Regions from separate parts of the Colwellia sp. M166 genome, predicted to be linked through region 3. Evidence: predicted binding sites of a transcription regulator. Region 3 holds the regulator's gene; each other region holds the start of a gene.
The links. The regulator sigma-54, encoded in region 3, starts transcription at its own class of promoters, with help from an activator protein. The targets are predictions, from matches to a motif close to GTTGGCACGNNNNTNGNNT.

Region 1 (11,149 bases), 1.5 Mb from region 3:
GGGTGTTTTACCGACAATACCAACAATACCACACATGAACTTACTCTCCGACGAACTAAGTTTAAATACTAAGCTAAAAAACTTGATGATTGTTTGAGGTACTCAAAAAACCATTCAACTATTAATGTAAATTCTGGAATCAATTGAGAATTCTGCCACCATATCCGCGAGGAAGCAGGAGTAAATGCATCCATAAAAAACAATACCGCCGCAGTGATCAAAATGCCTCTTAAAGCACCAAATACGATACCGAGCATTCTGTCAGTACCCGACAAGCCAGTTTTACTCACAAGTTGACCAATAATGTAGTTAACGAGCGCACCTAAAATTAACGTGGTGATAAATAAAATAGCAATCGAGGCAGCATTACGCAGCAGCTGATCGGAAATATTGGTAAGTAGAGTCGACAAGTTCATATAGAAACTACTTGCGACAAAAAAGGCACTGATCCAGACAATTAAGGAAACAGCTTCTTTGACAAAGCCCCGCACTAAGCTAATTAAAGCTGAAATGCCAATGACAGCCAAAATGGCATAATCTATCCAAACCATAAATCGAATATTCTCATTGATTAGAGGCGCGCATTCTACCAGAAGGCCGATAGAGTTTGCTAATGATTTTATTATTTAGTCGGGTAAAAACGGGCAACTTTTCCTTGCACATTAGTCAACTTTTTCAAAGCAGGAAGCTTTTCTTCTAAAGATGATTTCATTAATTCAGGACCGACAAAAACCTTGGTCAACTTACCATTTTTGGTTTTAATCGGTTTAGTAAAGGCCGTATAGCCTGCTTTTTTTAATTTACTAACCAGATCGTCAACATTATTTTGATGGCGAAAGCTGCCCAATTGAATAACCCAAGCTTGTTTAGGTACTGCGGTACTCGGTGCTTTTTTTACCGCAATATCAGCAGATTTTTTTGTTATAACTTCGGTTGGGGGGACTGTAAATGCCGACTCTTTAGCCAAAGTGGAGACAGTTACCCCCTTTTCACTCAATGCTTTACTGGCATCAATAGCACTATCTAGCGCAACATCATCAGAAATGCTTTCCTTAGGTAAATCGGCTAGCTTTGCTTGTGGAAACTCTTTATTCGCTAATGGAAAATCTACCTGAGGCGCTTTAGGGATCGTTTCAAAGTTATCTTGATAGGTTTTTTTATCACCATCAAGTACATCAGGCAAAAATATAATCGCGACAGCAGCAACAATAATAGTACCCACTAAGCGATTTTGAAACGGTGTAGACAAATTAGACTCCAAACTTTGCTAAACTAATAAACGCCTTATTTCAGCAACGGTGTAAAAGGATCCGAAAACCAGAACAAGATCAGTTGCTTTTGCATTATGTTTAGCCATTTTAAATGCCTGAGAGACATTGTCAAAACAATTCATCTTACTCGGGTTTATTAACATCTGCTTAGCGATGTTTTCTGCTTTACAACCTCTAGCCACATCGAGTGTGCCTAAGTACCAATGATCAACTTCAGCTAAAAGCGCTGACACGGTATTGCTAATGTCTTTATCAACAAGCATCCCTAACACTGCATGCACTTTAGGATAGTTTAGCTCACGCAACTTTTTCGCTAAGTATCGTGCCGCTTGTGGGTTATGACCAACATCTAAAATAATATCACCGTCAAGCGTGAACCTCTCCATTCTTCCGGCTACTTTAGTTTCGGCGATAATCTGATTTAAAAACTGGCTAGTGAGCAATAAGCTGAGTTTATCCGCCAAAAGCTCTAGCACCATAATAGCCGTTACGACATTATCTTGTGGAATGTGGCAAGTACTTAGCGCCGAGAAATTATTTTTATCACTAGACCAAGACCAACTAGCGTTGTCATCAGCCAACTTAGTTGTAAAACTTTGCTCACGAAAAAATGCCTTAGCGGCAATATTATCAGCGTGAACTGCTAATGATTTAGGCGGCGTTACATCGCCAATAACCACAGGCGTATTACTTCGCATAATGCCTGCTTTCTCAAAGCCAATAGCCTCTCGCGTATCACCTAAAAATGCCTGATGATCTAAGTCAATAGTGGTAATTACCGCAATATCAGCGTCAATAATATTGGTTGCATCTAAGCGTCCACCCAAACCAACCTCTAGAATAATAACATCAGGTTGTTCAGCCATTAACACAAGCAAGGCCGCTAACGTTGTGTATTCATAATACGTTAACGTAATATCACCACGGGCGCTTTCTATGGTTTCAAAGGCACTAACTAAGGCATTATCATCAACCTCACAACGGTTAATCCGCAAACGCTCATTAAAGCGCTCAATATGAGGTGAAGAATAAACCGAACAGGTTAGGCTCTGGGCTAAAAAAGCATTTTCTAAAAATGCACAGGTTGTACCTTTACCGTTGGTGCCGGCCACGGTTATCACTGTTGAGTGCGTAAAATCAATATTGAGTTTTTTTGCTACAGTATTGATACGTGCTAAGCCAAGATCAATTTCGACTGAGTGAATACTTTCTAAATAAGAAAGCCATTCAGTAAGATTGCTCTTAAATGAATGGCCTTTAATCATTTTTGACATGAGTTTACCGTTATGGTGCTGGGCTATCTTGTCCCATAAACTTTGCAAGCATACGCGCTAAAGTGCTACGCATTTCACGACGATCAACAATTAAGTCTATCGCGCCTTTTTCTTTCAAGAACTCACTGCGCTGAAAACCTTCAGGTAACTTTTCACGCACGGTTTGTTCGATAACACGTGGGCCAGCAAAACCAATCAAAGCTTTAGGCTCAGCAACATTAATATCACCTAACATTGCTAAACTGGCCGAAACGCCACCCATAGTTGGATCAGTTAATACTGAGACGTATGGTAGGCCTTTTTCACTCATTTTTGCTAACGCGGCACTGGTTTTTGCCATTTGCATTAATGAAAATAGCGCTTCTTGCATGCGTGCACCACCACTGGCTGAAAAGCATACAAACGGTATATTATGTTCTAAGCAATATTCAACGCCTTTAACAAAACGAGCACCAACAACCGAAGCCATAGAGCCACCTAAAAAAGCAAACTCAAATGCTGCAACGACGATCGGTTGCCCATGAAGTTCACCTCTCATAACGACTAAAGCATCCTTCTCACCGGTACTTTTTTGTGCTGCAGAAATACGATCTTTATAACGTTTAGAGTCTTTAAACTTAAGAATGTCTTGTGCTTCAAACTCTTCACCTAACTCGACACGCTCGCCTTGATCAAGAAAACCATCAATACGTTTACGCGCAGAAATTCGCATATGATGATCACACTTTGGACAAACCGACATTTGTCGGTCTAACTCAATTTTATATAGAACCGCGTTACAGCTAGTACACTTACTCCAAACACCTTCCGGAATATTTCTTTTTTGTGTCGACTTTGCTTTCGGGAGAATTTTTTCAATCCAGCTCATAATATATTTTTTGCCTATGCACGAGAAATTCAATAATTGTTCAAAATACAACCATTAAATATAAAATTTTACTATTCACATATATAACTTTGAATTAGACCATAGAACACCTATACAATTATAGGAAAAACTGGTCTGTTTTCTTTGTTATCACTGATTATAGTAGAAACAATGGTCCTGGGCTACGCTTTGGAATAGCAAACTCTTCAGGGTAATCAACATCAACAAAGTACAATCCAGCTGACGGCGCTGTTATACCCGCAACACAACGATTTTTTGCCTCTAGTACTTCATCAATCCAACTCACTGGTTTTAGTTCGTGACCAACCTTCATCAAACTACCGGCAATATTTCTTACCATATGATGTAAAAACGCATTACCTTTGACATCAATAATAACAAACTCACCTTGGCGAGAAACATTACAATGATATAACGTACGTATCGGGGAATGCGATTGACAATGCACGGTTCTAAACGAGGTAAAGTCATGACGGCCAACTAAATATTGTGCAGCTTGGTGCATTAAATTTTCATTAAGCGGGTAATGGCAAAAGCTGATACCTGAACTTAAAATAGCCGAGCGTAAACGACTGTTATTAATAATATAACGATAACGCCTAGCGGTTGCGCTAAAGCGCGCATGAAAGTCTTCATTGACCTCTTTCACCCATGATACCGCAATGTCTTTCGGTAAATTAGTATTAACTCCTAACGTCCATGCCACATCTTTTCGCACTTTATCTGTTTCAAAATGAACAACCTGATTAGTCGCATTAACACCGGTATCTGTTCGACCTGCGCATACCACCTCAATTGGCTCATTGGCTATTTTAGATAACGCCTTTTCTAGTGACTCTTGCACACTGATAACGTTCTTTTGTCTTTGCCAACCATAGTAATTACTACCGTCGTATTCTATGCCTAAAGCGTAACGCATTTTATCCTCCACTGCTAAGGTGATGGCATTATCCATTATTTTAAGCTTTTTTACCAAGCGACTATTAAATAATAATAAAAATGCATTAAAAAGGCGGCAATTTGCCGCCTTTTTTAATAAAGCTTAAAGTGAACTACTTTATATTATCTAATAATTGTTGAGCATCAAATTGTTGCTGCGCATCGCCTTGTTTAACAACATCAAGGAGAATAACTTCGGCATTCTCGTTATCACCGATTTCAAGATAGACCTTCGCTAAATCCAGCTTAGCTGCAATACCATTGTCATCATCGTCAATATCATCTTCGCTAATATTACCTGAAAACTCTGGGAATTCACCAAGCCCAACGTCAATATTCATTTTCTCATAAGGTTCAGTGGGCTTGCCATCTAATAAACTATCCGATAATAAAGAATCGACAGAAATAAAATCTCTTTCATCATTCTCGTTAGTTAAGTCACTGCCATCTAACTTAATATCATCGACAATATCGCTATCGAAATCATCACCTATCTCAAAGTTTTCGTTAAATTCAAATTCATCGTTACTAGAGGTACTGGTTTCTTCTTCAATATTCGCCAATAAATCATCAAAATCTAAGTTATCAAGCTCTTTGATACCATCTACTTCTTCTTTATTTCCTTTAGCTTGTTGAGCTACATAACTGTCTTCAGCTAATAAGTCAGCTAAGACATTACTGTCGGTAAAGTCTGGTGACAGCTCTACCGTAGAATCCACTTCTTTTTCGTCATTTAATAGCTGCGATAAAGTTGATTCATCAAAATCACCCGATAGGGCTTGTAACGTTTCATCATCAATATCAGCAGTTTTATTTTCTAATGATTCGCTTTCATCATCTTCACTTAATAATTCATCATCTGTGATTTCGGTACTGAGTAAGTCATCGCCAATATCTAGCTCTGCTTCATCATCAACTTGGGGAGTATCATTAACTTCATCAATTAATGCATCAATATCAAAATCGTCTGAAATCCCTTCATTTTCGTCCACTTCACCAATGCTATCTGCTGCAGCACTAGTTTCAGCCTCATCAACAAATTCATTTAAAAGTTCACTAAAGTCGGCATCAATAAACGACTTTACATATTCATCACTAAAATTATTAATAAGCTGGGTATTTTCATCCTCAGTGCTTTCATCATCGCGGCTTTCACTATCTGTCTCACTAATATCTTCCACTGCAGCACCTTTGGCTGACGTTGCTTCTGGCTCTGGTGCATCATCTTCAGCATTTATTGAATCTAACAGCGCATCAATATCATCGGGGTCTGAGACATCAACATTAGCTTCGGCATCAGGGTCTTTAGCTGACGTTGTTTCTGGCTCTGGCGTATCATTTTCAGCATTTATCGATGCTAACAGCGCATCAATATCATCCGGGTCTGAAACATCAACATTAGCTTCGGCATCAGGGTCTTTGGCTGACGTTGTTTCTGGCTCTGCTGCATCATCTGCACCATTTATTGAATCTAACAGCGCATCAATATCATCGGGGTCTGAGACATCAACATTAGCTTCGGCATCAGGGTCTTTAGCTGACGTTGTTTCTGGCTCTGGCGTATCATTTTCAGCATTTATCGATGCTAACAGCGCATCAATATCATCCGGGTCTGAAACATCAACATTAGCTTCGGCATCAGGGTCTTTGGCTGACGTTGTTTCTGGCTCTGCTGCATCATCTGCACCATTTATTGAATCTAACAGCGCATCAATATCATCGGGGTCTGAAACATCAACATTAGCTTCGACATCAGGGTCTTTAGCTGACGTTGTTTCTGGCTCTGGCGTATCATTTTCAGCATTTATCGATGCTAACAGCGCATCAATATCATCGGGGTCTGAAACATCAACATTAGCTTCGGCATCAGGGTCTTTGGCTGACGTTGCTTCTGGCTCTGGCGTATCATTTTCAGCATTTATCGATGCTAACAGCGCATCAATATCATCGGGGTCTGAAACATCAACATTAGCTTCGGGATCAGGGTCTTTGGCTGACGTTGTTTCTGGCTCTGGCGTATCATTTTCAGTATTTATCGATGCTAATAGCGCATCAATATCATCGGGGTCTGAAACATTGTTATTTTCTTCAACTGCGGCATCTAACAGAGCATCAATATCATCAGGGTCTGAAACATTGTTATTTTCTTCAGCTGCGGCATCTAACAGGGCATCAATATCATCAGGGTCTGAAACATCGTGATTTTCTTCAACTGCAGCATCTAACAGGGCATCGATGTCATCAGGGTCTGAAACATCGTTATTTTCTGCGACTACTGCATCTAGCAGTGCATCAATATCATCGGGATCTGAAACATCATTATTTGCTTCATCTGCGGCATTTAACAGGGCATCAATATCTTCAGGTTTGTTAAGTAGATCTGTATTTTCACTTGTTACTAATTCATTTTCAGACAACAGGCCGTCTAAATCGCCTTGTTCAACAAGATCACTGTCAAGTATATCAATCGTGTCATCGTTGGTACTGGTTTCATCCTCTAAACCGGCAAACAAAGAGTCTAAATCACTTTGATCTAATTGGCCGCCCTCTAAAGCATCACTCTCAACAATATCTTCATCTAACGAGAGTGTTTCCAAATCATCATCTAAAGAAATGTCCTCAAGATCATCCAAATCAGCAAGCTCATCGTCAAGTTGAATTACGTCATCATCGAGTAACTCATCATCGAGTGAACCTAAGTCATCAGAAAATAAATCATCATGCTCATCATCTACTTCAGATAAATCTATCGATAGCTCGTCATCAAGCGAGAGTTCACTATCTAAAGAGACCTCATCTTCTAACAATAATTCATTATCTACACTATCTTGCTCTGCTGTTGCCGCTACTTTAGCTTCAGGTTCAGATTCAGTAACCTTTTCTTTTTTAGCTGCCACAACACTTACATCATTGTCTTTGTTTGATCTGCGTCGTAATAAAATAGCAATTAAAGACAGTAGCAATAATGCAGGTAAGGTGGCCATTAACGCAACAAACCAAGTACTCGACATAAAACTGCTGTCTTCGAGTTCTGCTTTTTGTTTTTCTAGTAATAATGCCTGCTCTCTAGCTTCTGCTTTTGCTAATAATTCCTGTTGCAGCGCGATCATGCTGTCCATCTGGATTTTAATTTCTTTGCTCTTTGCGACTTCACTTTGCATAACATCAAGCTGTTCATTAAAACTGCCTAAGCGCTGGCGTAATGCTTCATTTTCTTTTAATAAACTTTGTAAGCCATCGATAGAATCTAAAACATCATTTTGAATCGTCGCTAGACGTTGTTGTTGGGTGTTATCAATGGCTTTTAATTGAACGTTGATTTCTGATTTTGCTGCATCTAAATCTTTTTTATTAACCGATGCTTCTTCTGGTGGTCTCACTTTTTTAGCGACAACTTTGACCACTTTCTTTTGCCATGCTTTATCATCGCTACGTGATTTTTGCTGCGCATTGGCAGTACTGATTGCTCGCATTACTTCTATTGACGGGATCTTTAAATACTGGCCGTTGATCATATGATTCAAGTTGCTGTCTTTAAAAGAGTCCGGGTTGTTTTCAAATAATGCTTGCATGACTTGATAAACTGATAAGCGAGGATCAGGGCGTACTTTTAACGCGATATTCCATAAGGTATCATTGCCAGTAATGGGACCATAACGGTCATAAGGAAAGGCATCAGTTGATTTTGGACCACGGATACGTATACCGCCATCTTCAGCAGAAATAGGCATACTAAAACAGCTAATGCTAATAATAAGTACCTGCCATAGGCACAGGCGTAAAAATTGTTGCATTAAAAACTTCCTATTTATAATAATGATTCGCCAATACATTGACGGGGCCAAGTCAGGAGATTGTAAAGCAAAGATTATTCCAATTATTAATAATTACTTTTATGAGCTTGGTTAAATACTTACTAGCTTTTCACTATGTTATCAAATTACCGTGACGATATTTAGCATATGGTTAATTTAATATAAGCTAAATTAACCATAAAACAAAACAAAAAACCCGTCGCTTATTATAACGACGGGTTTTCATTTTTCTTTAATAAATCGGTGGTTTAACAGTGATTAATACTCAGAAAGATGATCTTTGATTAATAACTCTGCAATTTGCACACTATTAGTTGCAGCACCCTTGCGAACATTATCTGCAACGATCCACATATTAATACCACTATTGTGGCTAATATCTTCGCGAATTCGACCAACAAAGGTTTCATCTTTACCACTAGCATCGCTAATTTGTGTTGGGAAGTCTTCGTCATTATGGCAAACCACTAAGCCCGGTGAATTACTCAATAGTTCTTTAACTTCTTCAGCTGAAATAGGAGACTTAGTTTCAATATGTAATGATTCACCATGACCGAAAAATACCGGCACTCGTACCGCGGTTGGGTTGACAAGCACAGTATCATCACCGAGTATTTTCTGCGTTTCCCATACCATTTTCATTTCTTCTTTGGTGTAACCATTTTCAAGAAATACATCAATTTGTGGAATAACATTAAAAGCGATTTGACGAGAAAAGTTTTTTGACTCAACAGGCTTGCCACATAATAAATCAGCAGTTTGTTTTGCTAATTCATCCATTGCCGCTTTACCACCACCAGAAACCGATTGATAAGTGCTTACATTCACTCTTGAGATACCAACAGCATCATAAATCGGTTTTAATGCCACCATCATTTGAATGGTCGAACAATTCGGGTTAGCAATAATATTACGGTTACGATACTCCGCAAGTGCTTGCGGATTAACTTCGGGGACCACTAATGGTATATCCGCGTCATAGCGAAATTCTGAGGTATTATCAATAACAATACAACCGGCATCACCGGCTATTGGTGCATACTTTGCTGACGTAGCACCACCTGCTGAAAAGAAACCAATTTGCGCTTGGCTCCAGTCAAAGTTATCAGCATCTAAAACTTCAATGCTTTCACCATTAAACTCAATAAATTCACCAGCTGAACGAGCGCTTGCTAGCGGGTAGAGTTTATTTATCGGAAAATCACGTTGTTCTAATATTTCAATAATTGTTTTACCTACTAAACCTGTTGCACCTAGTACGCAAACATCAAATTTCTGTGCCATGATCCTCTCTCTTTTATCCAGTTTTTTTATTGAAGCCAAGCTGATGTGGCACATCTGAGCTCAACGCGTGATCCAAGTCGACGGTTATCGCAGAAAACTCCCGGCGAGTCGGGTAAGTTTTACGAATATGGTCAAATCCTTGAATACTAATTTGTTGACGAAAAATTGCATCGTCTCGTCTGACATCGTATACCATTTTTACCAACTGGTTTAGCAGTATTTCATCAAATTTATGTTTAATTTCAACCTTGCTAATAGCTGGTACCGGTAAAAAGTCAGTAAGCTGTTTATTTGGCATAATATCGAGCTGTTGACATAATGCCCGATAGAGTATTTCAGTGCCACGAGCTTTTCCTTCTAAGCTATAACCAGCAATATGTGCCGTGCTGATTTCACAATAAGCTATCAAGTCAGTCAGAATATTAGGTTCATTCTCCCAAACATCAAGCACAAGCTTTAAAGCATGGCCCTTTTGTTTCAAGGCCAATAAAGCCGAATTGTCGATAACCTCACCACGGCAAGCATTAATCAATATTTGTTTGTCGCGCAATAGCTTTAAACGTGCAGCATCTAACAAATGGTAGGTCGCATGTTTACCTTCACGTGTTAACGGCACATGTAACGACACCACATCGCAGTTTAAAGCCTGTTCAAGTGCAACAAAATCTCGCTTATCTGTTGATTTTTCTGCTAACAAAGGATCACACAAGACATGTTTAATATTTAAAGCACTTAATTTTTCGCTTAATCGAGAGCCGGTATTACCCGCACCAACGATACCTACCGTTAATTCAGATAGTGTTAGTAGGTATCGTTCGGCTAACACCACCATGGCACTGAGTACGTACTCGGCAACAGAAACAGCATTACAACCCGGAGCAGCATGAAAATTAATCGCTCGGGAAGTTAAGTAATCTTGATCTATATGATCAACACCTATGGTAGCGGTGCCAACAAAGTTTAAGCTTTTATTTTTCTGTAACAATATTTCATTTACTTGGGTAATTGAACGCACCAGCAACACATCGGCAGCACTTACATCTACTGCTGATAAGTTACGGCCAGAAAATGCCGTCAATACGCCTAAATCAGCAAAGAACTCTGCCGCAAACGGCATATTTTCGTCATAAAAAATATTCATTTGAAGTTTCCCGAATTAGCTCTAAGAAAATCTATTACGCACTCAAGGTGATTTTCTTAACATAACTTTCTTTTTCAATAGTCGTCACTTCAACCGTAATAACTGCGTTCTCAATGCCTAAACGCTCAAGTTGATTGCTAACACTTGTAGTCAAACTTTTTCGTTGCGACAAATCACGTCCTGATAATATTTTTAAATTTACATGAACGAACACTTGTTCTGCTCCGGGTAAATAAAAGTCATCATAAGCGCATGCACGCACTTTAATATCGCTAGCGCTAAATAGTTCGCTTTGATTGGCACCTTTATAAACAGCGTGTGTTAATTGTTCAACCGGCAAGGTTTCGGTAATTTTTGCAGAATATTCAATAATACAATGAGGCATGATGAGCATACATAATCAATAACAGACAAGATGGGCATTGTAACTAAGTTCAGCGATAAAAAGAATATCGCTTACTGGGTTATTTAGCTCGTTTATCTAATACTTTAGCCATAGATGCCTATGAGTTTAAATAATGGCATATTTTCATCCA
Region 2 (11,149 bases), 440 kb from region 3:
TATACGGCAGTTTCTTCTTTTTTGATAATAAAATCACAGTCATTTAATGCCTCTACAATAACCTTGGCTGCCACTTCAGGATCATCTGCATAAGAAATGCCGACTGGTATTTCGATACGCCTAATGCCATTAGTTGTGTAGTTTGTCAGGATATTTCTAAACAGAATTTTATTGGGAATTATTTTGAGTTGTCCAAAAAAAGTTTCAACGAGGGTATTACGTAAATTAATGGTTTTTACCGTACCAAAGACTTTTTCTGCTTCAATAATATCGCCGATTTGAAAGGGTTTTCTGATGCCCATCGCAATACCGGCAATGAGGTTTTCGGTCATATCTTGGAAGGCAAAGCCGATTGCTAAGCCGATAATACCGGCACCAGCCAGTAGCGAGGTTACGGTACCTTTTAAGCCAATAAAATCTAATGCGACAAACATGCCTGTCAGTAATACACATACTTTGATTATTGACGATAATAAGTCTGCTATTTGTCGAGAATCTAAAGTTTTTCGTAATACATTTTGAGTTACCTGACCAACAATTCTAGCGATGATAGCAAATACAATCGCGATCAAAATGGCTACGACGATATTAGGCAAATGTTTAACGCCAGTTTCTAACCAGAGTTGCAGTTTTTCGTTAATAAGTTGCCAAAATTTTTCTAGTTCAATCAGTTCCATTTTTGTCCTTACTTTCTGGTTATTGGCTTTTTAGTCAATTTTATGGCTCCTAGATATTGCCATTAAACTGCTTGCAAATTATTGATAGTAAAGTTGTTAAGTTGCCAAGCACTATGGTTAGCTGGCAAGAATACTTAATGATTTAGGTATAATCTCAATATGTAAGTCGTCGGCATGAAACACTTCACCGTCAATAACATATTCAATTTCATGGTCGGCAGTTATCGCAATTTTCTTTGCGCTTATATGCTCACTCTGTAAAGGGTTAACTTGCTCAGATAAACCTGAAAGCGCTAATTCAGCTAAGCTCAATACGTTATTTGTCATATCTTGTTGAGGAGGTATCCAGGTGATGTCAAGTAAACCGTCATCAATACCGGGCTCACCGCCTCCTTGTGCTAATATGGTGGTAAAAGGTGCGGCATTAGCGATGACGAGACTCGCCGTTTCAATCGTTTTTGAGGGTAAGTCATCAATGCTAACTTGTAGCGTTAACATTTTATTTCTGCTAACGGCTTGCCACAAGGCTTGCAGATAGGCAAGTTGGCCACTGACATCTTTTGCTTCTCGATTAGCGCTGGCTATCATCTTATGTTCAAACCCTAAACCCACTAGTAACAACATCAGTGCATCGTTGCATTTTGCACTATCAATTTTTTTAACTTGTCCGGCAACAATGACATCACAAGCGACACCGACGGGAATTAATTTGGTGCTAAAGCCTAACAATACATGAGCAAGTGCATTGGCTGTGCCCATAGGTAATATGGCCATCGTTATGTCAGTGCTAACTAACTCTCCAGCTACTTCGGTTACAGTACCGTCACCACCACAGGCGATAATAGTTTTAGCGCCATCGTTAATTGCTTGCTGTGTTAATGTCGCTGCTGAAATTTGTTTGGTAGTTTCTAGAATATGCAGCAAGAAATAAGGCGATAAACGCTCAATAACTTCAGCTTTATTTTCGGGCCATTTACCGCCACCAGACACTGGATTAGCAATTATCCATAATGGTGCTTGCAGTTTAAATAAGCCCTCTTGATGGAAACGTTTTAAGGCATTTAACTGTACTTTGTTTAAGTTTGCGGTGGCGCGTATGCCTTGAATTTTCGCTAATGCTTGCTCGACTGACCAAGATTGATTTTTACTCAATAAATAAGCCGCCATCACTAATACTGATCTACCACGGCCTAATGCACAATGAATAACTACGCCACGGGTATTAGAAATATGATTTTCAAGCCAATAAATTGCTTTTATCAGCTCTTCCGCCTTAGGGCTTTTATGATCTAATACCGGCAAGTTTAAGTAATCTAATTGCTCATTTTCTGCTGTCCAATCAAGGCCATCAAACTCTGCGGTCACATCCAATATTGCAGTCACTCCTGCTTTTTGCAAAGTAGGAATGTCTGAAGGAAACAGTCGACATGCTAGGAATAATTGCTGATCAATTTTTTGGATGGCAGGCACTTTGTCATATTTCCTCGCATAAAAGTTATATAGCTGTGACCCCAGTAGAAACGGAATAAAAAGCCAACGAATATAAAAAGGAATACTGCCATTGATTTTCTTTCTGAAAATCCACGGTAAATCAAAAACATAGGCTAGACTGACTAGCGTTAATGACAGCCCGATCCATGCCCAAATCACCTTGAAATATAACTCAGTACTGAGCAATAGAGAGATAAAGGCAAGGATTGCACCGACAATGTAATATTTTACAATGAACATAAAGCTGCTCCAATTTGTTATTGTTGAATAAGTTACTAGATAAATTTAAGCTGAATACCAACACCTACTCGCTCTTGGTGACGGTTATAGTCCACTAGTGAATCGCCGTAACCATTAAAGTATTGCAATAAAAAATCGTATCTTGTATTGATTGGGTAAGACAAATTAAGTTCTACACTACCTTTGTTCTCGCTAGTTTTAAGGTTATTTCTAACTAACGCCATAATATTAACTTTGCCTAACTTAGTGCCGTAACCAAACTCGGTATGACCCATAAATGTGGTGATATCAGGGTTGTCATCACCGTTGGAGTCAAAGGGATTATTTTTTTTATCTTCCTTAATGCGGTACCAAGCTTTAATGTGATAAAACGAGTCATCGTCACTGAACATGGCAGAAGCAAATACTCGATTCCAACTGCGAGAACGCAAACCACTTTGGCCATTTGACTGATGACTTAACCCTAAGCGAATTTGGTTAAACTTAAATCCCGCGAAAGAAAGTTGATTTCTCCAAGCATAAAACAATTCAGGTTCATAGTTTGTTTCTCTAAACGGTTTTGAGGCCTCACTGTTATAAACTTGCCAATAAGACACGGCGGTAAACCCCATGTAAAGCCCAGAGCTACTTAAGTATTCTTGATAAATAGGTAGCTTTACACTGATTTGATATTTGGCTTCCATATGATCAACATTTTCAGTATTTAAACCACTAGCACTAAGCGTGTTAGGGCTACTGACATAGGTGAATGGCAATATATAGTTTAGTCGATGTTGTGATAAAGCAAAGGGATTAGCTACGGCTTGATTAACCGACTCTGCACGCTCATCAAATATTGATACCGTGCTTGTTTCAATGTGTTTTTGTTGTGCGATAACATTGAAACTAACAAGAAAAATAGCGGTTGCGGTGAATAATGTTTTTTGGCAAGTTAAAATTTTTTTAAACGTTAATTTATTAGAAAAATTATTAGAGAAAAATACTACTGATTTGATCATAATTATCCTATTAATGGGTCGCTGCTAAATTACAGCGACCAGCGGTATTCGAGCGTGTGGTTTAATGGCTCATCTCAGCTTGATATTGTACGGCCAAGTCAGTTTTTTCCGTTGCGCTAAGGTTTTTGCCTGCTTGTTGGAAAAACTCTCTTTCTTCTTCAGCTAAATGATGCAGAACCTTATGCTGTAAGGACTTCATGATTTTAAGCCAAGCAGGAGAGTCCATATCTGTTTGTTCTAATTGGGCAAGAAACTCATCTATTTCGTGATGTTCAGCAATAGCATGTCGAGCTAATTCGATAGTGCTATCGAGTTGCATTAATGGCGCATAAAAATAGCGTTCTTCGGCAAGTGAATGTTGAGTTAATTGCTGCTTTAAATCGATAAAAAAATCTCGACGACTCGCAGAATCACCTGTGGTTTCCACCAGCATTTTCATCAATAAGCGTTGTTTTTCATGATCGCTACGCAGAGCGGCAAAAATATCCATGTTGGTACCTCTATTTATTGATTAACTGATTATAGTTAAGCGAGATATGTACCAAATAATCGTTCTGTTGGTATGTGATTGTTTTATTTTAGTTTATTTTAGTTTATTTGTTTTATTCTTGTTTTTGTGTGTGTAAACAGTAATGATTTTTTTGATGAGTTGGCAAAAATTACACGGTGTAGAGTAATTTTTTTATGGTGCACAAAGCGCCATATAGCTGTAAGCGGAGAGCTAAAGTTGAGCTAGTAGGTTTTGCAAAATCTCACGATTAACTGGTTTTAATATCGCTTGAGTAATTCCGGCTTGTTTTAAGGCTTGTTCAGGTACAGTTGCGCCACTAACGAGTATGAGCTCTATAGCAGGATAAGCATGCTGGATAGTACGTGCTAAATCTAGCCCGTTGGCGTCAGGTAAGTGTAAATCAAGTAATATTTTGCTCCAATTTTCTTCAGTGTTAAGTAGGGCTTGGCATTGCTGTGCGCTGGTGGCTTTTACCGCTTTGGCGCCTAGCGACTCAAGTAGCAGTACGGTAATATCAGCAGCATCATTATCGTCTTCAACGACAATAATACGTTGTTGTAGTACGGTTGCGTTGTTATTAAACATAGCATTAGCGCTGCTGCAAGTGCTTTGATTATCAAGCTTAAGGTAACTTGCTAAGCCACGATATAGCTCAGCCTTGTCAATAGGTTTAGGCACTATCAAGTTAAAGCCAATGTCTATGAGTTCTTGCTTTACACCTTTCATTGTTGCAGCAGTAATAGCGATGATCGGCTTATTAAAGCCTAATTTTCTTAACGCCTTTATCGCCCGTTTGCCGTCTAATTTAGGCATATGAATATCCATCAGCATAAGGTCGAATGGTGTTCCACGAGCACCTGCTAATTTAAACTGTTCAAGCGCTTGTAAGCCATTAGCGGCATAACTTACCGCTAAGCCAAATGATTGGCAGTTATGGCCGATAAGTAAGCGAATATCATCCATATCATCAACCACTAATACCCGTCCCTGTAACTGAGGGAGTGTTAATGCTGTGCTTGATGAATGCTGTTGGTCAAAAGCAAGTGTGGTGCGCGGTTGCGCGGTAATATCGCCGGGGTCAATGCTAAAGGTAAAATGACTACCGCTGTTAATTTCTGATGTCACTTGAATGGTGCCACCCATGTGTGCCACTAACTCAGAGCAAATTGATAACCCCAAACCGGCTCCTTGCTCTTTTCTAGAAATAATATCTTCAACTTGTTCAAATGGTTTAAAGATAGTTTCTAGCATATTTTTTGGGATGCCTTGGCCGGTGTCTGAAACGGTAAAACTGAGCATTTCTTTATTATTGACTATTGTTATGCCGATATTGGGTACAACTTTACCTTGCTCGGTAAACTTAATGCTGTTGTGAATCAAATTAATTAACACTTGCCGTAGCCGTACCGAATCAGCTTGAATGCATAGCGGCAGTGGTGTTTTTGTATGCAAGACCAGCTCAAGTGCTTTTTCAGCGGCGTGCACTTTCATTAAAGAAAAAATATCAGCAATGAAACTGTCTAGTTTTATTTTACCAACATTATATTCAAGTTTTCCGACGGCAATTTTAGATAAATCAAGCACATTGTTTAGCAGTCCGAGTAAGTGTCGACCATTATTTAAAATGATATTGAGCTCAGACTTTGCGTTTGGTGCTTTATTATCATTTAGTAATATTTCGGTATAACCGAGTATTGATGTTAATGGTGTGCGGAGTTCATGGCTTAAATGTGCGAGAAAGCGATCTTTTGATTGGTTGCGAGTTTCAGCGTTAATGCGCTCAACGCGTTCATTTTCAATTTCTTGTCGTGCTAAGGCGTATCTGATTGCACGGGCAAATCGTGAGGTGGTAATTTCGCCTTTAACAAGGTAGTCAACCGCTCCGGCCGCGAGTGCAGACTGATCTAAAGCATCGTCAGATTGTCCGGTCAGCATAATAATAGGGATAGAGCAGCCACTTTTTGAGGCTTTTTCTAATACCGTTAAGCCATTATAAGCACCCAATTGATAATCGAGCAGGCAAATATCATGCTTACCTAAACTCAGTTGCTCAAGTGCTTTTGTTGGGTTGGTTACCCAATCAATCTCAAACTGGTGTGAGTCTAGTTGTCTGAGGTAGTCGCTGGTAAGAATATAATCATCTTCGTCATCTTCAACGAGGAGTACTCGAGCGATTTTATCTGCCATATGCTTCATATCTTAGTGTTATTTATTAGGTAATTTATTCATTGGGTAGTTCAACAAACTCTATCCAATATCGACCTAGTACTTTCATTAGCTCAACCAGACCTTCAAAATTTACTGGTTTAGCAATATAAGAAGCGGCACCTAAATTGTAGCCTTTAATTTTATCTTCTTCTTGTACTGAGGTGGTGAGAATAACCACCGGTATGTTTTTTAGTTCTGGATCGGCTTTAATTTCTTTTAATGCTTCTCGGCCATCTTTTCTTGGCATATTAAGATCAAGTAATATCAAGCCAGGTCTTGGCGAATCTTTTTTATCACTGTACTTACCTTGTCTGCGCAGATATTCAAGCAATTCTACGCCGTCTTCAACGCAAAATAGTGAGTTTCGTACTCGACTTTCTTTTAAGGCATCTTGCGTCAGTATGCGATCATCTTCGTCATCATCAGCCATTAAAATAGTGATAGGTTTGGCGTTACTGTTGTGCATTTAAATTATCTCCGATTATGTTAATTAAAGCGTTATCAACAGGGATTTCTATCCTGAATAATGTGCCATGACCTAGTTCACTGCGGGCTGAAATTTTTCCGCCATGTCGTTCTACTATTCGTCGACAAATGGCTAAACCAATGCCGGTACCCTTGTATTCAGCTCTAGCATGTAATCGCTGAAAGGGCACAAAAATTTTGTCAGCAAATTCTTGTTCAAAACCAATACCGTTATCTTTCACGGTAATAATATGCCATTGCTCCATCGCGACTTCTGCTTGGCAGTATTGTATTTCGACCACAGGTTTAATATCGGGCTGACGAAACTTAATCGCGTTAGAAATTAAGTTGATAAAAAGGTGATGCATTTGGCTTGGATCGGCATTGATGATAGGTAATGCACCTAACACTATGCTTGCATTACTCTCTTTGATGCTGATCTCAAGATCTTCAATAATACTTTCAATAACTGGCTGTAATGAAACCGCTATAAAAGGTTTTCCGCGGGTTGAAATACGAGAGAACTCTAGCAAATCATTGATTAAATTTGACATTCTCTCTGCTGCGTTCCCCATTCTGTTGATGTAATCGGCGCCAGTTTTATCGAGTAATTGGCCGTAATTGCTGCGTAATCTATCACCGAAAGCACGAATTTTTCGTAGCGGTTCTTGTAAGTCGTGTGACGCGACAAAAGCAAAGTCTTCTAATTCTCGGTTACTGCGTGATAGCTCATCTGAATACAGGGTCAGCTCTTTAGTGCGCATAGCAACTTTTTCAGCTAACATCTCATTTTGCTGTTCAAGCTGTAAGCGATGTTTAGCTTCACTTCGGGCATTTAATTTAGCAAAAAATGCCAAACCTAATAGTAATAATGCACTGGTTATGCCGGAAATAATAAAAGTCGCTTTAGCTTCACGTTCAACCGCGGAAAGTACGGTAAACAATGAGTTTCTGTAGTTTATTTCCAACGTTTTTATTTGCTCAAGTTCAGCTCTTAGCTCTTTGTATAGATCTCGGCCTCTACCCGTCATTACTTGTTTTAGCGCGCTTTTTTCTTTCTCAGCTAAGGCTAATTCAACGGTTTTTGTTAATTCATTTATTTTTTGTTCAACAAGTAGGATTAATGATGCGATACGCTTTGCTTGCCCTGGCACTTCAGAACGTAGTTTCTTGGTATCATTAAGCTGTGCGCATAAACGACCTAAAGCATCTTGATAAGGCGTTAAATACTCTGTTATTTCAGTTAGTAAATAACCCCGTTGGCCGGTTTCAGCCATTAACACTAAGTTATGTAAATCATCTAATTCAACAATGATATCGCCGGTATTATATAAGCTATTTTGGGTGGAGGATAAGTCTTCAATGGTTTTTAAAGCCAATATACCATTAGTAATTATCATCAAGATAACAATAGAGGAAATTAAAACCCAGTTGAATACTGCGTTTTCAAAAAGACTTTTAATCGGCATAGTTACTCACTTTGGGTTAAAAACGATCAAGTTAATGTTTTTAGCGATTATTAAAGGTACTTATCACTTGCTTGGTAAAAACTCTGTAATATCCTGTAAGCTCTTGCTGCAATCCTGGCAAGCAATAATAATTTTATTAACCGCCTCTAAGGCTTTTTCCTTCGGCATATCGTTTTCTAGCACCATTTTTATCAGTTCCGCTTGCATGGATATTCTATTAAGAGGACCTCGGGTATCATGTACCAATTGATTGATATCATTTTCTGCTTGATTCACTATACTTCCTTCTTTAGTTTGCTGACAAACTTCGAATATAAAAATATTAAACGCTAAAGTCACCATAGGCATGCAACCTGTTGTACAGGGTTTTTGTGCTAATACCTAACATTTCAGCTGCTTGTGTTTTGTTACCGTCAACTTTATTCAGTGTTACACGAATGAGTTCTTTTTCAAGATCTTCAATCGTTTGACCGGCGGATACTGCAGAAGATGCTTTAGTTTTTGAGGCAAATGGTGAAATAAAAGTATCAGGTAATTGTATTTTTTTACCCGTAGGATCACTCATGATAAAGGCACGGTGGATGGCGTGCCTTAGCTCTCTAACATTACCGGGCCAAGCATTGTTTTTTAGAATATCTAGTTGTTCAGCAGACCATGAAAAATCAGTATTATTTTCACTGTTGAGCTGCTGTAGAAAAACCGCTGCTAGTAATGGAATATCTTCTTTTCGTTCACTCAATGGTGGAATGTTGATAGGAAAAACAGCTAAGCGGTAGTAAATATCCTCTCTAATAATATTACCTTGTGCTAATTCTGACATTTTTCTATTGGTGGCGGATACCACGCGACAATTGACCTCAATCTCGCGTGTACCCCCAACCGGAATAACACGTTTATTTTCTAATACACGTAATAAGTTAGGTTGCATATCTAGCGGCATTTCAGTAACTTCATCGAGAAAAAGTGTGCCGTTACCTGCTCGAACAAATACGCCATCTTTACGGGCGATAGCACCAGTAAACGCGCCCTTCTCATGGCCGAACAGTTCACTATTAATAAGCTCTTTTGATAAAGCGCCACAATTGGTTGCTACGATAGGATCTGTTCCGCCGGTAGAGGCATGAATGGCATTAGCGACCACTTCTTTACCAACGCCACTTTCGCCCATTAACATAACATTAGCAGATGTTTTGGCTACACGTTCAATCATCGTGTATAGCTCTTGCATGGGCTTTGATTCACCCACCAGACAACCAAAGTGTAGTGTTGGCATATTGCTATTTATTTTTTTTGTTTGCTTAGTATTTTTATTCAGTGTTGCTTCAATGTCTTCACGCTGTAATGGTTTGACAATAGAGTTAATTTTTGGACCGCACAAACCGGCAAGCATACCTTTAACTGAAGGATGGCCGGTAATTAAGGTAACATCGGGAGTTAGGTCGTTTTTAGTTAAATAATCAATCAGGTGCAAACCGCTACCGTCCGGTAACATAAAATCGAGCAACACATGATCAAATTTTTGTTGTGCTAACCATTCTTTAGCTTCTTTAAGGTTTGCCGCTACACAGACATCGTGACCAAGAAACTCTATTATTTGGCATGCAACTTCGGTAAATTCTGAGTCGTCATCAACCAAAAGTACTTGTAGCATATTATTTTCCTTTGCAAACGTCATTCATTAACGCTTTTTATAATACGGTGATAGTAACAAATAACACTGACTTACATCTATGCAATTATTTAGGCATAAAATTCATAATGATCAGACAGTGCCAGTGTGGTTAGCGTTACAACATATTTTTAATCAAGTGATTATCTTAGTTTTAAAATTGTTAATATAGTGTTAAAAATAAAACAATAATATGTCAGAATTTCTTTATCTAGAAGCAGTATTGTTAGATAATGTTGTTTTTAAAAGGAATATATTAGAATGGAATTAAGTAGAAAAAAGTCGTTTGGTTTATTTTTAGCGTTGGCGACACTAGTTTCTGGTTGTGCCACAGAAACCTATCAAAAAGTTGCTGTTACTAAAGTAGAAGCTAATAGAACAGCGTATACCGGTCTTAAATCAACGCTTGTATTAGGTGAGTTTAATAATCGCTCAAATTATATGCAAGGGCTATTCTCGTCGAATATAGATAAGCTAGGTAATCAAGGAAAAACAATCCTGAAAACTCATTTACAACAAACCAATCGCTTTAAAGTTGTTGATAGAGAAAACTTAGCAAATTTGCAAAAAGAGGCTGAGTTATTAGGAGTTAAACAAGAAATTAAAGGTGCTCGTTATGTTATCAGCGGTGGTGTTACCGAATTTGGTCGTAAAGTTATCGGTGATAAGCAGTTGTTTGGCATCTTGGGTTCAGGAAAAAGTCAAATTGCTTATGCTAAAGTTTCGTTGAATATTATTGACGTTTTAACATCTGAAATTATCTATTCGACTCAAGGCGCAGGCGAGTTCCAATTAAATGAGAGACAGGTGGTCGGTTTTGGCTCTAAAGCTGGTTATGATGCTACTTTGAATGGCAAAGTATTAGATTTTGCAATTAAAGAAAGCATTAATAATATGACCAAAGACCTAGAAAACGGCACACTTAATTTTGTTTTATAATAAGAGAAATATATGAAAAATAAAGTATTAGCTATATTTACAGCCGTTTTATTATTTTCAGGTTGTGCGTCGAATAACACTCAGTATTACTGGGGAGAGTATGAGAATTTAGTCTATAAAACACATCACACTCCGGGCGAAGTACCACCAAGTATTCAGATTGAGCAATTACAAACAGACATTGAAAAAGCACAAGCTGAAGGTAAACCAATTCCTCCTGGTGTCTATGCTCATTTAGGGTTGATGTATGCTGCAAATGGCAATAAAGAGCTGGCTTTAGCGTCATTAACTAAAGAAAAAGAACTTTTCCCCGAATCTTCAACGTTTATTGATGGTTTAATCAAACGTTCATTAACTAATAGTTAAAGAGTGAAAATGAATACAAATATCTTAAAAATCACATTAATAGCACTTCTCATATTGTCGGGCTGTGCTGCTGTTGAACCATATAATTACAGTGCTTTAAAACAAGAAGCTCCTCG
Region 3 (11,149 bases):
TTTTTCAACTCTTAGAGCAGTTAAAAACACTTGAACTTAACAGCAGTATTACATTAGTGCCTTATGCAAACCCTGTTGCATGTAACCATAAAAATGGTGAGTACACTTTAGGGCGTTTTGATCCCATCACTGGTGTTAACTGGAATCGAATGTACTATTTTGCTGCTGATATCATTGAACCTTTTGCACAAGCCTATTTGAGCCACTCAGCTATTGAAATAGAGCGTGCCTTTAAAGCTTTACTGTTGGAGCAGATTGAGCAAAAACTTAATCATAATATTTATGGCCTGACTACTGGGCAGCGTATTGCTTTTCAATTACAGCAATTAGCCCATCAAGCTGATATTGTTTTAGACCTACATACCGGTCCTATTTCGAGCAAACATTTATATTGTCCCGAATATGCGAAGGAAAGTGCCAAGTACTTTGATATTCCACATACCTTGTTAATTCCTAACAGTTTTGATGGCGCGTTAGATGAAGCAACTTTTTGTCCTTGGTGGCAGCTAAAGCTTGCGTTTGCTCAGTTAGGGCGTGATTTTTCGATAACGAAAGCGGATGAAAATTATGCGCAAGATTTAATTATTAAAGAAAGCTTTACTGTTGAATTAGGCTCACAAGAACAAATAGATTTAGATGTTGCCCATGAAGATGCACAAGGTATTTTAAGTTATTTACAATATCAAGGCGTGATAAAGAGTAACGATTTTCACCCTAAAAGCATGATCCGATATAGCTGCATGCTAGCCGATTACAAAGCATTATATTCACCAATGGGTGGCATGGTAGATTATTTAGCTGAATTTGGTCAACCATTAGCGGCAGGAGAGCCTTTAGCTCGAATTCTTCGAATGGATAATTACGGTGATGGCGATCCATTACACTACATTAGCTTAGATCATCCCGTGATTCCTATTTTGCACTTTGCGTCAGCGAGCGTTAATCAAGGCACTGAACTTTATAAAGTGTTTAGTCAGTACAGTATTTTATAACTGCGGGTATTATCGCGCAAAGAGAAATAAAAACGCCTTGTAAATCAAGGCGTTTTTATTAAAGCTCAAATTGACTTTTAGTTAAAAAATCACATGCTCTTTTAAGTAGGCAAACAGGTCACGATAATGTTTACCCACCTTCTCTTCTTTATGCTCTTTTTTCGCCTGGCGCACTAATTGTCGAAGTTTCTGTCTTTCCATTGTTTCACACTGGGCTAGCAAGTCTTCGATGTTGTCATTACCTTGGGTGATAAGTTCATCACGAATTTTTTCTAATTTATCAAACTTCGCTGATTCTTGTTGATGCTTATTAGCCATAACATCCATTGCTTGTTTAATCGGCTCAAGATCAGTTTCAGCTAGTATTTTAGCAATGTGGCGCACATGGCGACGTAATGCTTCGTGCTTGTTGGCAATTTTATCTGCTAGCACCATTGAAGCTTTAAGCTCATCAGTCAGTGGTAATTTACTGCGTTGATGCTTCGACATTTTGACGATGACAAGGCCAAAGTCTTGCAGTCGATGCATTTCTCGTTTTATTTCCGATTTACTCAGTAATTCTTCTTCTAATTCATCGATATCGTTGGCAGACTGGGGCATAATGTTAAGTAATAAAGTGATTGTTACCTGTAGTATACAACAAAGCTGTACCAGCAAAAACATTCCTGTTGTTTGTATCGATAAAATGTGAGAAATAATTTACCCATGAGCGATTCTGATAGTATTCAAATGCAAATAGAGCATGTAAAAACACGTGTTAATGACGCCATGACACTGGCAAAGTCACTGGGCGCCGATGGTGCTGAAGTTGCTATGACCCGTACACAAGGTCTGAGTGTTAGTACTCGCCTAGGTGAAGTTGAAAATGTAGAATTTACCAGTGACGGTGCGCTAGGTATTACGGTTTACAAAGCCGGCAGAAAGGGTAGCGCCTCGACAGCTGATTTATCAGAAAAAGCATTAAAACAAGCGATTGAAGCTGCGGTCAATATTGCCAAATATACCTCGGTTGATGATTGCTCTGGCATGGCTGATAAAGCAATGTTAGCGATGTCGCCTCCAGATTTAGATTTATATCACCCGAAAGCGTTAACAACGGAGCAAGCAATAAGTATCGCTAAAAGCTGTGAAGACACAGCGCTTAGCTATGATAAGCGTATAACCAATTCAGACGGTGCGACACTCGCAAGTTATGAAGGGTTTAAAGTGTATGGTAACAGTCATGGCCAACTGGTTGGCTACCCAAGTACGCGGCATAATTTGAGTTGTGTGATGATCGCCAACGAAGGTGACGATATGCAGCGTGACTATGCTTATACTGTCAGCCGCGAATTTGACAAAATGGAAACTGCTCGCAAGATAGGTCAACAGGCCTCTATGGAAGCCTTGTCTCGTTTAGGTGCGCGCAAACTCGCCACGGCTAAAGTGCCAGTGATGTTTCGTGCCGATATTGCAAATAGCTTATTTGGGCATTTTATCGCCGCCATCAGTGGCGGCAATTTATACCGTAAATCTTCTTTTTTAATGGACTCAATTGGCAAACAAGTTTTTCCTGAGTTTTTGAATATTAGCGAACGTCCTCATATCAAAAAAGGCTTAGCGAGTAGCGCTTTTGATGCTGAAGGTGTCGCAACCATTGATCGTGAAATCATTACCGACGGTAAGTTAGCGACTTATCTGCTCACTAGTTATTCAGCACGTAAACTGGGTTTACAAACAACGGGTCATGCCGGCGGTATTCATAATTGGCAACTTGGTATGAAAGGCGCTGGTCAAGGTGGTGATTTTGATGCCATGTTAAAAACATTGGGTACGGGGTTGTTAGTGACTGAAATGATGGGCCAAGGGGTTAATGTAGTCACGGGCGATTATTCACGCGGTGCTGCAGGCTTCTGGGTCGAAAATGGCGAGATAGCTTATCCGGTTGATGAAATAACTATTGCTGGAAAGCTCCAAGATATTTTTACTGGTATTGTGGCAATAGGAGATGATATTGATATGCGTGGTAGTATTCATACCGGCTCAATTATCGTTAATGAAATGCAAGTGGCTGGCAGTTAAGTATTAAAGTTGGAAGTTAATAGCTATCAGCTTTTAGTTAAAAGCAAAAACCAGTCCTGAGCCGCTCCACTTGTTTTGACTGACAGCTTAAAACTGACGGCTGCTCTACCCTAGCAGTAACGTTGCGGTACCCAAGAAGGCGAATATTCCGACAACATCGGTAACGGTAGTGAGAATGACGCTACCGGCCAATGCTGGGTCTATATTCATCTTTTTCAATACTAAAGGAATCGTGACACCCGCTAGACCCGCAGCGGTCATATTCATTAACATGGCAAAGGCGATAATAGCGCCGAGCATTAAATTTTGCTGCCAAATAGCGACGACAGTGGCGATTAATACGGACCATATCAAACCGTTGAAAAAGCCAATGGCAAGCTCTTTATAGAGTAAAATACGTGAGTTACTCTCACCAACATGCCCTAAAGCCATACCGCGAATAACCAGTGTTAAGGTTTGATTACCGGCAACGCCGCCCATGCTAGGGACTAAAGAGTTTAATACCGCCAAAATGGCTAACTGATTTAAAATTCCTTCAAACATACTTGATACTGCAACAGCCATTAGGGCGGTAATTAAGTTTACCCCTAACCAAATAGAGCGTCGTTGAGTACTTTTTAATACCGGAGCAAAAGTATCGGCTTCGTCATCTAGACCCGCCATACTCATCATGGAATGTTCAGCCTCTTCACGAATAATATCAACAACATCATCTACGGTGATACGACCAAGCAAGCGTCCTTCTTCATCGATAACGGGAGCTGAAAACCAGTCATAACGCTCAAATAGTTGTGCAACGTCTTTCTCGTTCATATCAGCGGTAATTGCTTGGATGTCTTCATCAATCAGGTTGGAAATGATGGTTTCAGCTTTTGCAGTTACAATCGCTGATAATGATACGGCTCCGATGAAATGATCTTCGCGGTCAACAACATAAAATGAGTCGGTTGCTTCAGGCAACTCGCCACGTAAGCGCAAATAGCGTAAAACCACATCTACCGTCACATCTGGACGAATAGATATGGTGTCGGTATTCATGATACCGCCGGCAGTATCCTCTTCATATGACAATGCGGCTTCAACACGGCTACGGTCTTGCCAGTCCATTGCGTTTAGCACTTCCTGATAAACGCTGTCAGGTAGTGTTCTGAATACTTCTGCTAAATCATCTACATCCATGCCTTCAGCAACGGCAGCTAACTTTTCTGGATGAATATTTTTTAGTATGCCTTTTCGAACTTCTTCGTTTAGCTCTTCAAGTACTTCACCATGATGATCAGCATCAATTAATTGCCATAGCGCCATACGACTCTTGGTTGGAGAAGACTCTAATAGTAAGGCGAGATCATAAGCAGGCATGTCTTGCAATAATTTGCGGACATAGACAAACATGCCACTATCGATGGCATCATTAACTTGCTGTAGGCGTTGATGACTGTAATCTTGCTCAGAAACTTCCGGCATATAGCTACCTTGTGCCGTTGTAAAAACGAAAACTGAAAATTATTAGTATGAAGGATAATTATTAAGGTGATGTTACGCTCAAAATTGATAATTATCAGTGTTGAGTTTACCGTAATTTATCACTTTTCGCAGCTTTTTTATTGACTTAAACACAGGTTGAGGAGCTTAGTGCTTGGCTTTATTTACTCAGTTTCATTAAATTTGTCACTAAAAAGTTGGCAAATCTCTGCTAGCGCTCTTTCTGCATCTTCACCTGAGGCGACAACCTTAACGGTTTTTCCTTGGGCGCCGGCTAATAGCATTAAGCCCATAATGCTATTAGCGTCAGCACTATTATCAGCTAATTCAATTGTGACTTTCGCGGTAAATTTTTGGCTAAGCTGAGCAAGTTTTGAGGCCGCTCTGGCATGTAAGCCAAGTTTATTGATGATCAGTACTTCACGGCTAAATTGTACAGTCATCATAATTTATGTACTTTCAATGGGTAAGTCACGGTGACGAGATTGCACGTCTTTACGCTCTTTACGCATATTATTGGCTAATAATTCTGCAATATATACTGAGCGATGCTTACCGCCAGTACAGCCAATAGCGATGGTAATATAGCTACGATTATTACGTTCTAAATGCGGTAACCAAGTCATCATAAAGCTGTTAATTTGCCAAATAAACTTAGTCACTATCGCTTGGCTAGCAAGGAAATCTTGTACTGGCTTATCTAAGCCGGTATAGTCTTTTAGCTCTTTATCCCAAAATGGATTAGGTAAAAATCGGGCATCAAAAACATAGTCGGCATCTTGCGGCACACCATGTTTGAAACCAAATGATTCAAAGACCACCACCATAGAACCTGATGTTTTACCCAAAATACGTTCTCTGACTAAGTCGGCAAGTTGATGTGGTGATAGTTGACTGGTATTGATATATAAGTGTGCTCGACTAGCGATCGGTTCCAGCAGTTTTTTCTCTAAGGCAATAGCTTGGTCTAAAGCAATGTTTTGCTTAATCAATGGGTGTAAACGTCGAGTTTCACTAAATCGACGGATCAGGTCGCTATCATCTGCATCCAAATAGAGTAGGTTTAACTCGACAGCACTCGGCAGGTAATCAATAATTTCAGGCACATCGTTAGGATCTTTCGGTAAGTTGCGAACATCGATACTTACCGCAACATTTTCATAATCATTGATGACCGTATGGGTTAATGCCGGTAGTAAATTAACTGGAATATTGTCGACACAGTAATAGCCTAAATCTTCTAAAACACGCAGTGCGACACTTTTGCCGGAGCCAGATCGGCCACTTACAATAATTAATTTCATCCGTGCTTTAACTCGCTTGTTGGATTAACTGAAAAAGCTCTTGGTTAGTTTTACATTGACGTACCTGTTTGCAAAACTGTTTGTTACGAAAAATTGTCGCAATACTTTGAAGGGTGCACAGATGATTTTGGCATTCTTCTTCAGGTACAAACAAGGCAATAAAAATATCTACGGGACGATGATCAATAGCATCAAAATTAATCGCTTCTTCTATGGTGATAACCACAGCAATTGGCTGTGTGGCATCACTTAAGCGGCCATGAGGTATAGCAATGCCATTACCTATACCTGTTGAGCCCATTCGTTCACGTTTAACTAAGCTCTCTAATAGTTGAAAAGTGTCGTGATTTGCCAATTTTTCAGCAGCAAGACTACTTAAATATTCTAAAATACGTTTTTTACTTGCAGCCGGTACTGCACAAATAGTGCAGTCCGGAGTTAAGATATCTTGCAACTTCATAAACTTATAAGACCTAATGTGGTGCTACGCTAATGCTTGTTAATCTTGCCTTTGTACTTCAAGATTTGGCGATCTAGCTTATCAATTAAAGCATCAATTGATGCATACATATCATTGTTTTCTGCTTTAGCATGGACCTCAGTGCCACTTAAATGGACAGTGGATTCGGCAATTTGATTGAGCTTCTCGACTGTTAATACGACATGTACATTGTTGATGTGATCAAAATGACGTTCTAGCTTTTCAAATTTGCCATTAACATAATCACGTAATGAATCGGTAACGTCGACATGGTGTCCGGTAAGATTAATTTGCATATGCTGCTGTCCTCTTTTACGGGTGAGTAAGTTGGCCTAGAGTAGGCTTTTACGTTGATTTGATGGCGGTATAGAGAGCGATTCACGATATTTAGCAATGGTCCGCCTTGCGACTTTGATACCTTGCTCGGCTAAAATATCTGCCATTTTGCTATCACTTAAAGGTTTTGCAGGTATTTCAGCAGCAACAAGTTTTTTGATTAATTCACGAATTGCAGTCGATGAACACTCACCACCATTTTCAGTGCTAACATGACTTGAAAAGAAATATTTCAGCTCGAAAATCCCTCTAGGCGTGTGCATATACTTTTGCGTCGTCACCCGTGAGATTGTTGATTCATGCATATCAACAGCTTCGGCAATATCGTTTAATACCATCGGACGCATAGCTTCTGGACCATGTTCAAAAAATCCTTGCTGGCGTTGCACAATACAGTTTGACACTTTTAATAGCGTATCGTTTCTGCTCTCTAAGCTTTTGATAAACCATTTAGCTTCTTGTAAATTCGAGCGGATAAACTGACTATCAGTGGATGATTTCATGGTGCGAGACATCGCCGCATATTGCTGATTTACCGATAACTTAGGTGCAGTATCAGGGTTGAGCTCTACCGTCCAACGGCCGTTTTTCTTTTCAACAGAGACATCAGGAATGACATATTGTTCTTCGCTTTTTATCACGCTATCGCCTGGGCGAGGATCTAAAGATTGTATCAGGCGAATAACTTCGCGTAATTGATCTTCTTTTAAGCGTAATTTTCGCATTAACTGGCGGTAATCTCGATTGCCGAGTAATTCAATATATTCAGTTACGGCTAACTTACTTTCCGCTAACCAAGGGGTATCTTTAGCGAATTGATTAAGTTGAATCAGTAGGCATTCAGGAATTGAACGAGCAGCAACACCTACGGGGTCAAACATGTTAATGCGCTTTAGTACTACTTCAACTTCGTCAAGCTCAACATCTTCAATGCCGACACTTTCTAAGATATCTTCTGCTGAAACGGTTAAGTAACCTGCTTCATCAATGGCTTCAATAATGGCAATAGCAATGGTTTTATCGGTATCGCTAAAGGGCGTGAGTTCCATTTGCCAAATTAGGTGATCTTGTAATGAATCTTTTGTTTCACCTTGGTAGGTATAATCTTCTGATGCCGGTCCAACACCGCCACTACTTGCACCAGCACTAAAGTTGTCATCCCAAGTAGTATCACTATTAAGTTCTTCGGGAATATCGGTTTTGGCTAGGCCTTCTGAGGAGCTAATTTCATCGATCGTTGGTGCTGAATCTTCACTGCCATCTGAGGATGACATTGCTGTATCTTCACTAACACCAGCAGAAAAGGCTTCCTCTAAATGGTCAGGGGTACTTTCCGAGCTATTATCAGCAGTTTCATCAACTTCAAGCAAAGGATTACTTTCAAGTGCCTCTTGAATTTCTTGCTGTAGATCCAGAGTAGATAATTGCAACAGTTTGATCGCCTGCTGCAATTGCGGGGTCATCGTTAACTGTTGTCCGATACGGAGTTGCAGAGTAGGACGCATTTACGTTTTCTTTTCCCTGTTCAAAGACATTATTATTGTGCCGTTGTAGTTTGTTACTCACTATAGCGTGAATTGTTCACCAAGGTATACATCTCTTACATGCTGATTCGCAAGAATTTGATTAGCATCACCTTCAGCAATAAGTTCGCCATGACTAACAATATAGGCGTGCTCACAAACATCGAGTGTTTCTCGTACATTGTGGTCGGTGATCAAAATGCCAATACCACGTTCTTTTAAGTGTAGGATAATTTTTTTTATATCACCTACTGAAATAGGGTCAACACCTGCAAAGGGCTCATCAAGTAAGATAAATTTTGGTTCCGCTGCTAAAGCGCGTGCTATTTCAACGCGTCGGCGTTCACCACCCGATAAGCTCATGCCTAAGTTATCTTTGATATGGCTAATGTTGAACTCTTCTAGCAGATGTTCAAGTTTCTCTTCTCTTTCGATATCATTGAGAGTTTTGCGAGTTTGTAAAATGGCCATGATGTTGTCATAAACCGAAAGCTTACGAAAAATTGATGCTTCTTGAGGTAAGTAGCCGATACCTTTACGTGCGCGTTCGTGCATCGGTAATAAAGTTAAGTCTTCATCATTTAAAACAATGGAGCCGCTATCATTGTTGACTAAACCGACAATCATATAAAAAGAGGTCGTTTTGCCAGCACCGTTCGGTCCTAATAAGCCAACAATTTGTCCAGCAGAGACCTTCATACTGACGTTTTTAACTACTTTTCGGCCTTTATAGGCTTTTGCTAGACCGGTTGCGGATAATGTTGAAGTTGCCATCTACTCTTGTTTATCCTTTGATTTTTCTAGTTGCTCAGTTTTATTTTTAGGTTGTAAAACCGTCTCAACCTTGGCATTTTCTAAGCTTTCAGCATTGACATATTCAGTGTCAAAATTATAAGTAATTTTATTACCGCTCACTTCGCTGCCTTCTTGACGTAATAAGGCATTACCTGAAATGACGACAATATTCATCGCTGGTTCATAACGGATTTCGTTGGCTTGTAAGTTGATTGGACTACCATCTTGCAGGGTTTGCTCAAATGTTGCTGGTGAGCCTTTAGCAATATAAATTTTATTATCGTTTTCTTCTTGAGTGATGACCTGAACTAATTCAGCATGTATTTTAAGCGTGCCTTGAGAAATAATGACATTATCAATATAACTGAATATTTTGTTCTTCAGATCGGCTGCTTGGCGTGAAGAAGAAATTTTAATTTCTTGCTCAACATCAAACTTTTCAGCACTTGCTGCAGGGACTAATAAAAGTAGCGCCGCTAAGAAAGTTAATTTAGTTGTTAGTTTTTTTATAAATGGTTTGTACATGTTCGGTCAATGTCATCTGTGTTGTGTTTAAGTCTACAATTAATCCTGAGCCATACATAGTAAATCCTTTACCTAATATTAAGATAGTTTGCTCTGAGCTGATAATATTAGTTTTCAAGTCCATTTCTAAATTTTTTCCGTGTACTTCCTGTATCAAACTTTCTTCATCAGTGGCGATTAAACGTACGCGATTTTTTAATTTTACTCGGTTGTTACCATACAAGGTGCCTTCGTTGGCGGTAATTTGCCAAGTGGGTTTGTTGTTTTTTGGATATAAAGTGTATTGTGGATACTCAAAGTGTGTGACCTCTAATTGCGCATAATGTTCCATTCGTTGTGCTTCAACATTGTAAGCTAATGCGCCCGATGCTTTATAAATGTCACTGTTGAGATTCTCAGCAATAAATTCAGGGTTACTCGTGCTGTCGAGAATGTTGCTTGTTTCTTCTTGCACGCTATACCATTCAAGCAGTCCATAAGTCGAAACGGCTATGATAAATAAGATTATTGTCGCAAGATAAATTCGGCTCATATACTCGCGCCTGTAGCCGCCGCTAAGGTGTTTTGACTTTGCATTATTAGATCACAAGTTTCTCGTACGGCACCAAAACCCCCTCGGGTATAAGTAATATAGTGACAGAGTTTTAATATCGCAGGATGCGCGTCATTAACAGCAATACTTAAACCCACATAGTTAAGGCAGTCAAAATCTGGCATATCATCACCAATGTAAGCGACTTGCTCAGGTGTTAATTTTAATGCCGCCATCATGGCTTTTAATGCTGGGAGTTTATTTTCTTCACCTTGGACTATGTGTTTAACATTTAATGCACTCATGCGGGTCTGTACTATGTTAGATTTTCTGCCGGTGATCACGGCAACATCAACACCACTAGCACCTAAAGCTTTGATGCCATAGCCATCTTTAGTATGGAAAGCTTTTAATTCTTCGCCATTATTACCTAAATAAATACGGCCATCTGAAAAAACGCCATCAATATCGCAAACAAAGAGTTTAATCTTTTGTGCTTTATGCCAAACACTGGGTGTAACGTTTCCGTACAGGCTATCCAATTTATAGCACTCCAGATTTTAATAAGTCATGCATATTCATCGCACCAATCGGTTGATTATTGTCATTAACAATAATCAAGCCATTAATTTTTTTGTCTTCCATAATTTTTAGTGCTTCAGCAGCCAGCATATCTTGCTTCGCAACATAAGGATTCTTGGTCATAACACTGGTAATACTGTCTTGGTGAATATCAATTTTTGCATCTAAAATACGGCGTAAATCACCATCGGTAAATAGCCCCATCAGCTGACTATTGTCATCAATAATAGCTGTCATGCCTAAACCTTTCAGAGACATTTCAACTAAAGCATCTTTTATTTTAGCGCTTTTTGCTACGGTTGGTAGGCGCTCGTCTTTATGCATAATATCCGTTAAACGCAATAATAATCTTTTCCCTAAACTGCCACCAGGGTGAGATAAAGCAAAGTCATCGGCGGTAAAACCACGAGCATTTAATAGCGCAACCGCAAGGGCATCTCCCATCACTAAAGTTGCTGTGGTGCTAGAGGTTGGTGCTAACCCTAGAGGGCAAGCTTCTTGCGATACTTTGACGCAAACATGCGTGTCGGCAAGCT

Region 1: the regulator sigma-54 is predicted to act here: its motif matches at 8,233-8,251, upstream of FGD67_RS06145 (FimV/HubP family polar landmark protein).
Region 2: the regulator sigma-54 is predicted to act here: its motif matches at 3,934-3,952, upstream of FGD67_RS11125 (hemerythrin domain-containing protein).

The regions. Positions count from the first base shown of each region.
Region 1 is NZ_CP040755.1:1,361,394-1,372,542, forward strand. It holds gene purF (amidophosphoribosyltransferase) at 1-36, opposite strand, end outside; gene FGD67_RS06120 (CvpA family protein) at 69-551, opposite strand; gene FGD67_RS06125 (SPOR domain-containing protein) at 623-1,249, opposite strand; gene folC (bifunctional tetrahydrofolate synthase/dihydrofolate synthase) at 1,268-2,545, opposite strand; gene accD (acetyl-CoA carboxylase, carboxyltransferase subunit beta) at 2,556-3,413, opposite strand; gene truA (tRNA pseudouridine(38-40) synthase TruA) at 3,571-4,353, opposite strand; gene FGD67_RS06145 (FimV/HubP family polar landmark protein) at 4,487-8,167, opposite strand; gene FGD67_RS06150 (aspartate-semialdehyde dehydrogenase) at 8,447-9,472, opposite strand; gene FGD67_RS06155 (4-phosphoerythronate dehydrogenase) at 9,486-10,613, opposite strand; gene FGD67_RS06160 (5-carboxymethyl-2-hydroxymuconate Delta-isomerase) at 10,648-10,998, opposite strand.
Region 2 is NZ_CP040755.1:2,439,077-2,450,225, reverse strand. It holds gene FGD67_RS11140 (mechanosensitive ion channel family protein) at 1-677, opposite strand, end outside; gene FGD67_RS11135 (diacylglycerol kinase family protein) at 795-2,408, opposite strand; gene FGD67_RS11130 (phospholipase A) at 2,444-3,406, opposite strand; gene FGD67_RS11125 (hemerythrin domain-containing protein) at 3,468-3,896, opposite strand; gene FGD67_RS11120 (response regulator) at 4,128-6,104, opposite strand; gene FGD67_RS11115 (response regulator) at 6,139-6,591, opposite strand; gene FGD67_RS11110 (ATP-binding protein) at 6,578-8,059, opposite strand; gene FGD67_RS11105 (histidine kinase) at 8,123-8,335, opposite strand; gene FGD67_RS11100 (sigma-54 dependent transcriptional regulator) at 8,382-9,710, opposite strand; gene FGD67_RS11095 (CsgG/HfaB family protein) at 9,990-10,667, shown strand; gene FGD67_RS11090 (DUF4810 domain-containing protein) at 10,680-11,033, shown strand; gene FGD67_RS11085 (DUF799 domain-containing protein) at 11,043-11,149, shown strand, end outside.
Region 3 is NZ_CP040755.1:2,876,314-2,887,462, forward strand. It holds gene FGD67_RS13065 (succinylglutamate desuccinylase/aspartoacylase family protein) at 1-992, shown strand, start outside; gene yjgA (ribosome biogenesis factor YjgA) at 1,074-1,592, opposite strand; gene pmbA (metalloprotease PmbA) at 1,698-3,053, shown strand; gene mgtE (magnesium transporter) at 3,159-4,517, opposite strand; gene FGD67_RS13085 (HPr family phosphocarrier protein) at 4,700-4,981, opposite strand; gene rapZ (RNase adapter RapZ) at 4,985-5,839, opposite strand; gene ptsN (PTS IIA-like nitrogen regulatory protein PtsN) at 5,847-6,299, opposite strand; gene hpf (ribosome hibernation promoting factor) at 6,329-6,616, opposite strand; gene FGD67_RS13105 (RNA polymerase factor sigma-54) at 6,653-8,161, opposite strand; gene lptB (LPS export ABC transporter ATP-binding protein) at 8,222-8,953, opposite strand; gene lptA (lipopolysaccharide transport periplasmic protein LptA) at 8,954-9,499, opposite strand; gene lptC (LPS export ABC transporter periplasmic protein LptC) at 9,465-10,031, opposite strand; gene kdsC (3-deoxy-manno-octulosonate-8-phosphatase KdsC) at 10,028-10,573, opposite strand; gene FGD67_RS13130 (KpsF/GutQ family sugar-phosphate isomerase) at 10,575-11,149, opposite strand, start outside.